Regions from separate parts of the Bacillus paralicheniformis genome, predicted to be linked through region 1. Evidence: riboswitches for the same ligand, from Rfam matches in the RefSeq annotation. Region 1 holds a riboswitch; the other holds the start of a gene.
What was found. A riboswitch is a leader RNA that binds a small molecule or an ion and turns the genes downstream of it on or off. The one in region 1 is predicted to bind lysine.
Positions count from the first base shown of each region.

Region 2: it holds a riboswitch for lysine, as region 1 does, so the genes downstream of both, CP943_RS15610 (aspartate kinase) here and CP943_RS18430 (amino acid permease) in region 1, are expected to answer to the same signal.

Region 1 covers NZ_CP023665.1:3,589,330-3,594,248, reverse strand. Annotated here, with positions in the region: gene CP943_RS18445 (LTA synthase family protein) at 1-150, opposite strand, end outside; gene CP943_RS18440 (metal-dependent hydrolase) at 250-720, opposite strand; gene sspJ (small acid-soluble spore protein SspJ) at 960-1,100, shown strand; lysine riboswitch at 1,260-1,436, shown strand; gene CP943_RS18430 (amino acid permease) at 1,551-2,954, shown strand; gene CP943_RS18425 (FecCD family ABC transporter permease) at 3,111-4,175, shown strand; gene CP943_RS18420 (FecCD family ABC transporter permease) at 4,175-4,919, shown strand, end outside.
Region 2 covers NZ_CP023665.1:3,062,561-3,067,479, forward strand. Annotated here, with positions in the region: gene CP943_RS15605 (sensor histidine kinase) at 1-475, shown strand, start outside; gene CP943_RS15610 (aspartate kinase) at 1,038-2,270, opposite strand; lysine riboswitch at 2,418-2,598, opposite strand; gene uvrC (excinuclease ABC subunit UvrC) at 2,663-4,435, opposite strand; gene trxA (thioredoxin) at 4,581-4,895, opposite strand.

The sequences.
Region 1 (4,919 bases):
GCTAAGCGGGTTGATAAACAGGATCAATTCCTGAAGTGCGTTGTCGATTTGTAAATTAAAGCCCAGCTTGTAGATGAAGTACGTTTTCATCCACATAAAAAATATGGATAGGCATAAAAACCACTGCTTTTTAAAAAATTGTTCTTTCATATAAATAGCTCCTCACATATAATCCCCGCAGGTAAACAACACCAAGATAAAACGACTGAACAAAGCATAATACAGCAATCGGTCAAACCGTCCCTTTCGTCAGGCGATCAAGTTCGCAATAAAATAGCACGAAACAACGGTGAGCACAGTCAGAACGCCTTGTTCCGCCTTCCCGCCGGTTTTAATATAAAGGGGCAGCCGAACCTTAATGGCGGACGGAAAGAAAAGTTTGATGCCGTTTACAGTCCCGGCATCAAGGAGCAGATGGCTCGCCATTCCGGCCATCAATCCGACAAATATGCTCTGATCTGTAAAATATAAATGTGCCGCAAATGCCGTGATGAGCAAAAAGAGCAGGCTGTGTGTAAACGTCCTGTGCCCGAAGACAGAACTGACCACTGCTGATAAAATCGGTAGCCTTCTGCCGATCTTGCTCTTTGTATGGCAAATATCCGGAATCAATGCTCCGATAACGCCCGAAGCTGTCATGAACACTGGATCATATCCGTAAAAATAAGCAGCAGCCGTGCAAGAAGCGACCCCTCCCATGATGTGTGTTTTTCCTGTCATATCGCTTCTCCTTTAAGACCTATAACAATTTCCTAATGAAAACTATATCAAGAGTTCTGGCGGCCTTCAAGACAGATGGTGGCAACTTATCAGGCAAAAAACGCATTTTCCTGAGGCAATCAGCATGTTTACATCTAGAATATGGTGTTTTCAGTTAAAAAACACATTCAAGATTCTGCATAATTTTAAAGTGATAAGCCAAATTAAAATTGTACCACATTTTTAAAGAGGTGATTCATTTGGGTATTTTCTTCAATAAAGATAGAGGAAATAAGGAAAAGGACCAAAACGCCGTTCGGGGGGCGCTTGAAGATGCAGGACAAGCGCTGAAAGGAGACCCTTTGCAAGAGGCGGTCAACAAAAAGAAAAACAACCGATAAATGACAGATGGAAGCGCCGTCTTCCATTCTGCAGAAGGCTGCCGAAACAGGCGGCCTTTTGGCGCGGCTGTCCGTTTTTCCATCACTTCCCTTTGACAGATTAAAATTTCTCTGGTAACCTCTTTTCAGAATATGTGATAAATCCTCACTCTTAACTCTTAGTGAGGTAGAGGTTGCGCGGATGATGAGTCGCATGTGTGAGGCTGATGGGGCCGATGATCATATGCAAAAGGCATCAGCGCCGAAGCATAAGGAAGCCATTCATTCTTTATGCTGGGTCTGCATTGAATAAGTGCAGGACTGCCGCGGGTTTTCCCGCGGAGGGCTATCCGGAGATCAAGAGTGTATGTTTAACCAAAGCATGGACTTTTGTTCATGCTTTTTTTATTTTGAATGATCTCACGGTCTGGTCCGGCATATTTTTTATAAAATGCTCGGAGGTTATATCTTATGGAACAGACAAAAAAATGGGGCTTCTGGCTTCTTACCGCTTTTGTTGTCGGCAATATGGTCGGCTCAGGGATTTTTATGCTCCCCAGCACACTCGCCCAGACGGCAAGCCCGTTCGGCGTAACGGCGGCATGGCTGGTGACGGGTGCGGGGGTGCTGATGATCGCCCTTGTATTCGGTCATTTATCCATTCGCCGCCCGGATCTTAAAGCAGGTCCGCAAAGCTATGCAAGAGCTTTATTCTCAGACCCTAAAAAAGGGAATGCGGCAGGTTTTACAATGGTATGGGGGTATTGGGTGGCAAGCTGGATCAGCAACGTGGCCATCATTACAAGCCTTGCAGGCTATTTGACGACTTTCCTGCCGATCTTAACTGACGGACGCGAGCTGATTGAACTCGGCGGTCACCCCGTTACACTCGGCCAGCTCTTGACATTTATCGTATGTACAATCTTGTTATGGGGGACGCATTTCATCTTAGTCTCCAGCATAAATGGAGCGGGCAAACTGAACTTTTTAGCAACTTTTTCAAAAGTGCTTGGGTTTGTCCTGTTTATTGTTGCAGGTTTGTTCGTTTTTCAGACGGCTTTATTCGAATCATTTTATTTTCCAATCGAATCAGAAGGCAAAAGTATTGGGCTGGGCGGACAGGTTCACAATGCGGCGATTTCAACGCTGTGGGCGTTTGTCGGCATCGAGTCTGCGGTAATCTTATCAGGGCGCGCATCATCCCAGCGCGATGTCAAACGCGCGACGATTACCGGACTGTTAATTGCGCTCGGCATTTATATGGTCATCACTTTAATAACGATGGGCGTCATCCCGCACGATCAGCTCCAGGCATCGGATAAACCGTTCGTTGATGTGCTGCACGTGATCATCGGCAGCTTTGGCAGCGTAATTATGGCGGTCTTGGCAATCGTTTCTTTGTTTGGATCGATGCTCGGCTGGATTTTAATCGGCGCAGAGGTTCCGTATCAGGCGGCAAAGGCCGGTGATTTTCCTGCTTTCTTTGCGAAAACGAACAAAAAGGGAAGCCCGGTTAATTCATTGATCGTCACAAACGTGATGTCGCAGATCTTTATTTTCTCAACGGTTTCGGGAACGATCAGCGAGGCCTTTACGTTTTTAACAACGTCGGCGACGCTCGCTTACCTTGTGCCTTATCTTGTGGCGGCTGTTTTCAGCTTGAAGCTCATCCTCAAAGGGGAGACATACGGCGAACTGAAAGGTTCAAGAACAGGGGACGGCATCATCGCTTTGGCTGCTCTGGTGTATTCTTTATGGGTCATCGTTTCAGGTACGTCTGACTTAACCACCTTTATCTTGGGAATCGGGCTGTTTTTCGTCGGTCTTGCGATCTACCCGTTCGTCTACAAAAAGTTCAAAAATAATCAAGTGTGATAAAGTTCTTTGCCAGCCGGGTCTTTTAGCAGAAGATCGGCTGGCTTTTTGATTCCCGCCGAAATTTTTGATTAAAATTTCCGCTTAGGCCTGTTATACTATAAAATGAAAATGATAATCGTTATCGGTTAAAAAGATCGAAAGGAATGGCATCGAGTGAGCTCTTGCAAAAACATACATCGTATCAACAGCGCGGATGGCCCTGATGAAGAACAGAAACCGATCAGCCGTCCGCTTGGAGCTGTTTTTGTCCTGGCCGGCGGAATCATGCTACTGCTGTTTGGCGCCGCATTATCGATTGCGCTCGGTGCGGCTGATATAAAGCTTGGAACGGTTTGGGACGCCATTTTTCATTTTGATGCGAAAAATACGGCCCATCAAATTATTCAGGAACTCAGACTGCCAAGGACGGTAAGTGCGGCTCTTGTGGGCGCCTGCTTGGCGGTTTCCGGAGCCGTGATGCAGGGGATGACGAGAAACCCTCTCGCATCGCCGGAAATTATGAGCGTCACGCACGGGTCAGCTTTCGCAATTGCTGTCGCGTTTGCTTTTTTTCCGGGAACCTCATCGGTCGGGCTGATGATCTGGTCGTTTGCCGGCGCGGGTCTTGGAGCGGGACTCGTTTTTGCGATCGGAATGTTTTCAAAAGGCGGTCTTACGCCTGTAAAGCTGGCTTTGGCCGGTACGGCTGTCGGCACATTTCTGAGCGCTCTTTCTACGAGCATTGCGATCCATTTTGATGTGGCGCGCGACGTCAGTTTTTGGTATGCCGGAGGTGTCGCTGGCACGAAATGGCTCAGCATTCAGTTGTTGGTTCCGGCGGCAGCTCTCGGTTTGGCCGTCGTTTTTGTCATCGCCCGTTCCATTACGGTTCTAAGCTTGGGAGAGGAGCTGGCGAAAGGGCTCGGGCAATATACGAAGACGGTGAAAGCGATCGGAATCGTGTCGGTTGTTCTGCTGACGGGTGCCGCTGTGTCCGTTGCCGGGGCAATCGGTTTTATCGGATTGATCATTCCGCATATTACCCGCTTTCTGGTCGGGGTTGATTACCGCTGGATCATTCCATGCTCAGCGGTGCTTGGCGCCGTCCTGCTGATCTATGCGGATATTGCGGCAAGGCTGGTCAATCCGCCGTTCGAAACACCTGTCGGAGCAGTCACGGCGCTTGTCGGCGTACCATTCTTTCTCTATCTGGCCCGCAGGGAAAGGAGTGGACTGTAATGCTCAAGAAAAACAGCAGACGGGCGGCTGCGGTGATGCTCGTCATGGCCGTGCTGACGGTCGCCGTGTTTTTACTAAGCATGAACATGGGAGAAATCCGCATCGCCCCGCTTGATACATTGAAAACACTGTTCGGTTTCGGAACGCCGCAGGATGAACTTGTATTATTTGAATTCCGTTTGCCGCGCATGGTCCTCGCCATGCTGATCGGTGCGGGAGTTGCTGTCTCCGGAGCCGTCTGGCAGGGGATATCGCGGAATGACCTGGCCGATCCGGGGATATTGGGCATCAATACGGGAGCAGGTTTTGCCGTTGTGCTGTTCATCTTTTATTTTCAGGGGAATGTTGGAAATCTGCAAAAAGGATTCGTTTTTTCCCTGCCGATTTTTGCATTTTTGGGAGCCTGCTTTGCAGTCGTTTCCATCTATTTGCTGGCGTGGAAAAAAGGCTTGAATCCCATTCGCCTCGTTCTGGTCGGCATCGGAGTGAATGCGGCGTTTTCGGCGGCCATCTTAATGCTGCAGCTGAAAATGGACCCGAATGACTTTATGCAGGCGGCTGTTTGGCTGTCAGGAAATATATGGAGTTCAAACTGGAGCTTTGTCTCGGCCGTGCTGCCCTGGATTGTCGTGCTGCTTCCTTTTATTCTCTACAAAGCGCGCTATTTAAACGTGCTGAATCTCGGTGATCAGCTCGCAACAGGGCTTGGAACGGCAGTTGAAAAGGAGCGGCGCATACTGCTTC
Region 2 (4,919 bases), 530 kb from region 1:
ACCAAGTGTAGAGTTTGTAAACCTAAACCGCTTACTTGACGATTACCTGAACGATTACTCAGCAATATTAGAAGAAAAGGGAATTCATCTCATAAAATCAATTCCTGAAGGTGATACATATGTTTATGCAGATCCCGAGCTTTTTTCCAGAGCTTTTTACAACATAATAGACAATGCCATAAGATTTTCTTTTAAAAACAGCGACATCTACGTTTCACTGTTCGAAGAGAAAAAATACGCTGTTATTGCCATTCGGGATAAAGGAAAGGGACTGCACGAGTCCGAGTTAGACCAGATATTTACGCCGCTTTACAGAGGAGAAACCTCTCGCAATCGAAAAACAGGAGGAGCCGGATTGGGCTTAGCCATAAGCAAGGAGATTTTAGAAGTGCATGGAGGTAAAATCACTGCAGAAAACCATAACAAACAAGGTGCCGTTTTTAAATTATATTTGCCATTACCTAATGGATCATGATTAATCATCATACTTTTTTTGATCGCTTGTTTTAGATGATATAGAAAAAGCAATAAAGAAATCGCTCATCATACAATAAAAGCACATAGCTTGAATATGAAAAAAGGACCCATACATCAAGTAGAAACCAAAACAGCCAACCAATAGCTGAAAAGTAACATTTTATTTTTCGGCCTATTATTTATATCAAAAAGGAATAAAATTTGGCCTCTGGCTGATTCGGTATTACAAACATCGCAACCGTATTGGGCTATGTTTAATCAAATTTATTTCGCACAAAGTGTCATAGGCGGGGACCGCGGATATATTTTATGAAGAAAAAGGATGCAGCACCGTAAAATCGCTCTGTGTTATTATCAATCGTCTCCCGACTACTGGAGCCATTCCACAACAAACAATGGATAAAAGCTTATCAGAGCGGAAAACAGCGATATGATTGAGCTCCCTAAGGAAAAATATTCATCTTCATTTTCGCGGATTTCCCGCCTTATTCGACTTTGCATTAGCCCTTACTAACTCTGATTACATACCATTCTCCTCCTGCTAGCAAATTGCAGGATGTTTAATTCGCAGCTATGCTTATTTTCGACAGTTCAAAAGCATCATGCAGCGCTTCGACGGCTTTCACCATATCGCCTTCGCTAACGACAGTCGAAACTTTGATTTCGGATGTGCTGACCATTTTGACCTGGATGTTTTTTTCCGCCAGCACAGCGAACATTTCTGCTGCTACTCCCGGGTTGGAGATCATGCCTGAACCGACGATCGAGACTTTGGCCAGCCTGTTTTCCGTTTCAATCTGTTCATAGTCGAGCGCGTCTTTGTATTCTTCGAGAACTTCGACCGTCCGTTTTAAGTCTTCCGTTTTCACGGAGAAAGAAATCGACGTTTGGCTTGTGCTTGTCACTGATTGAATGATGATGTCAACGTTGATGTTCTGTTTAGCGAGCGTTGTAAAAATCGTTGACAGCGTCGTCAAGCCGCTCGCCAGGCCGCATACGGTCACGCGTGTGATCTGATCTTCAAATGCAATGCCTCTTACAATTAAATTTTGTTCCATTGATGATTCCTCCTCGATTAATGTGCCGGCTTCTTTTTCTGTGCTTGAACGGACTTCCAAAGGCACCTGATAGTTTTTCGCAAATTCAACAGCTCTCGGATGCAGGACGCCTGCTCCAAGATTGGCAAGCTCAAGCATTTCATCGTAGGAGATTCCGGCCAGCTTCCGCGCTGTTTTCACATAGCGGGGATCGGTTGTGAAAACCCCCGGTACATCGGTGTAAATGTCGCATTTATCGGCTTTCAGGGCAGCTGCGAGGGCAACAGCTGTCGTATCTGATCCGCCTCTGCCGAGCGTTGTGATTTCACCTTCCGCTGTCGTCCCCTGGAATCCGGCGACAACGGCGATTTTCCCTTCATTCAGACGCTCTTTCAGCTTGCCTGTATCAATGTTCGTAATTCTTGCGTTGCCGTGAATATTTTCGGTTTCGATGCCGGCCTGCCAGCCTGTATAGGAAACCGCATCATACCCCTTGTTCTGCAAAGCCATTGTCAACAGCGAAATTGTTACCTGTTCTCCTGTTGTCAGCAGCATATCCATTTCCCTGCTGCTCGGCTGTTCGGTAATTTCCTTAGCAAGCGCGACGAGGGAATCCGTCGATTTGCCCATCGCTGAAACGACGACGACAACATCATGACCGCGCTGTTTTTCTTCGATGACGCGGTTTGCGACATTCAATATTTTTTCCACTGATCCTACTGAAGTTCCGCCAAATTTTTGGACGATGAGACCCATCAAATACCACCCTTTTTGTTTTCGTTCGTGCTTGTTTATGTATGAAGAGGAAAACTTGACCGGCGGGCTGTACGTTTTTTCGTACAAAAAAAGCAATGAGAGAAATTCCCTCATTGCTTTAACCAACAAAAATGCCGATGATTTTAACAACGAGATAGCCCTCCAAGAAATGATTTCTTGACAGCCTTACATTTATTCAATGTAAAGCCAGCAGGAAAAACGAATGGATTTTTTCCCCGCTTCGGCGACGCTCCCCTTTCGGCTTTTTTCATCGGAATCCATCTTCCTCATCAAGCCTACTCTTGAAGTTCGCACCTCTATCTTCACCATATCACACGATCTTATTATGAAATTAGTACAAATTCTATCAGATTCTTTTTAAAAGTTCAACATTATTTTTTCAAAGCCTCTTCAATCAGCTGCGCCGTCTTCAGGGGGATGCCGAGCTTGCGGATATCTTCGGCGCTCGCTTCCTTCATTTTCTTAACGGAACCGAAATGTTTTAACAGCAGTTTTTTCCGCTGTTCGCCGACGCCCGGTATGCCGTCGAGCACCGATTGAAATGCGCTTTTTCCTCTGAGCTGCCTGTGGAAGCTGATCGCAAACCTGTGCACTTCATCCTGAATGCGCTGAAGCAGGTAAAATTCCTGGCTGTTCCGCTCAAGCTGGACGATCTCAAGGGGGTCGCCGATCAAAAGGTTGGAAGTTCTGTGTTTATCATCTTTCACCAGACCGGCAACAGGGACATCGAGCCCCAATTCATTTTCCAAAACGTCAAGGGCGGCAGACACCTGGCCTTTTCCGCCGTCGATCAATACTAAATCAGGCAGCGGCAGATTCTCTTTCAGCACCCTTGTATATCTTCTTCTGATGACTTCGCGCATTGACCCGTAGTCGTCAGGGCCTTCAACCGTCTTAATCTTATATTTGCGGTACTCTTTTTTATGCGGTTTTCCGTCGAGAAAGACGACCATCGCCGAAACGGGGTCCGTTCCTTGAATATTTGAATTATCAAACGCTTCAATTCGGTACGGCGTGTAGATGCCCAGTGCTTTGCCGAGCTTTTCAATCGCGCCGATCGTCCGCTCTTCGTCCCGTTCAATGAGCGAAAACTTCTCTTTCAAAGCGAGCTTTGCATTTTTATGGGCAAGGAGCAGCAGGTCTTTCTTCGCTCCCCTTTTCGGCTGGCGCACGTTCACGTCCAAAAGCTCCTCAATCATGTCCTTATCGACGCTGTCTGGAACCAAAATTTCCCTTGGGAGGAAGTGGTTGTTTTTTGAGTAAAATTGCCCGATGAACGTCAAAAACTCCTCGTCTGCTTCCCTGTATAAAGGAAACATGCTGACATCTCTTTCAATCAATTTGCCCTGCCTGATAAAGAAGACCTGGACGCACATCCAGCCCTTGTCATACGAATAGGCAAATACATCGCGGTCAACCATGTCATTCAGCATCATTTTCTGTTTTTCCATCGTTGACTCGATATGGGCCATTTGATCGCGGAATTCTTTCGCCCGTTCGAACTGCAGGTTTTCCGAGGCTTCGAGCATTTTTGCTTCAAGTTCTTTCTTGACTTCATTGTATCCGCCCTTTAAAAAGCGGGTGATTTCTTCTGTGAGCTGTCGGTTTGTCTCCTCAGACACATCATATACGCATGGCGCCAGACATTGTCCGAGATGATAGTACAAACAGACGCGGTCCGGCAGTTTGGCGCACTTTCTGAGCGGATAGAGGCGGTCCAGCAGCTTTTTTGTTTCCCTCGCAGCCTGGACATTGGGATACGGCCCGAAATAGCGGCCTTTGTCTTTTTTGACCTTCCTCGTGACAATCAGCTTCGGATGCCGCTCGTTCGTGATTTTAATAAACGGGTAGCTTTTATCATCTTTCAGCATCACGTTATATTTCGGGTCGTACTTTTTGATTAAATTCATTTCAAGAATGAGCGCTTCGATGTTCGAGGAGGTGACAATGTATTCAAAATCTTCAATTTCACTGACAAGACGCTGTGTTTTGGCATCATGGGACCCGCTGAAATAGGAGCGAACCCTGTTTTTTAAGATTTTCGCTTTCCCGACGTAGATGACGGTATCCTGCCTGTCTTTCATCAAGTAGCAGCCAGGCTGATCCGGGAGAAGGGCCAGCTTTTCTTTGATTTTTTTGTTCATCAAAAATCCTTCCTTGTTTCGGCGTTTTTTCTTCATTTCAGTTTACCATGACCGACCGTACGTTCGCTACAATTGGAGAAGGAAGATGGCGCGTTGTAAGAAAAAAGCGATCCCTTTGGAATCGCCTTTTTCACAGGTTTCTATTTTACAAATGTTTGTTGACCAGTTCTTCAAGGGCTTCTTTCGGTTTAAAGCCGACAGATGTTTCAACCACTTCGCCGTCTTTTAGTATGAGGAGAGTCGGGATGCTCATCACGCCGTATTTGCCGGCAGTTTCTTGGTTTTCGTCAACATCGATTTTTACGATTTTCAGTTTGTCTCCCATTTCTTGATCAAGCTCTTCAAGTACCGGCGCGATCATTTTGCAAGGTCCGCACCAAGGAGCCCAGAAGTCGGCAAGAACTACGCCTTCACTTGTTTCAGATGAGAATGTTTGATCAGTTGCTTTTACGATAGCCATTCTTTCATTCCTCCAATTGTGAAA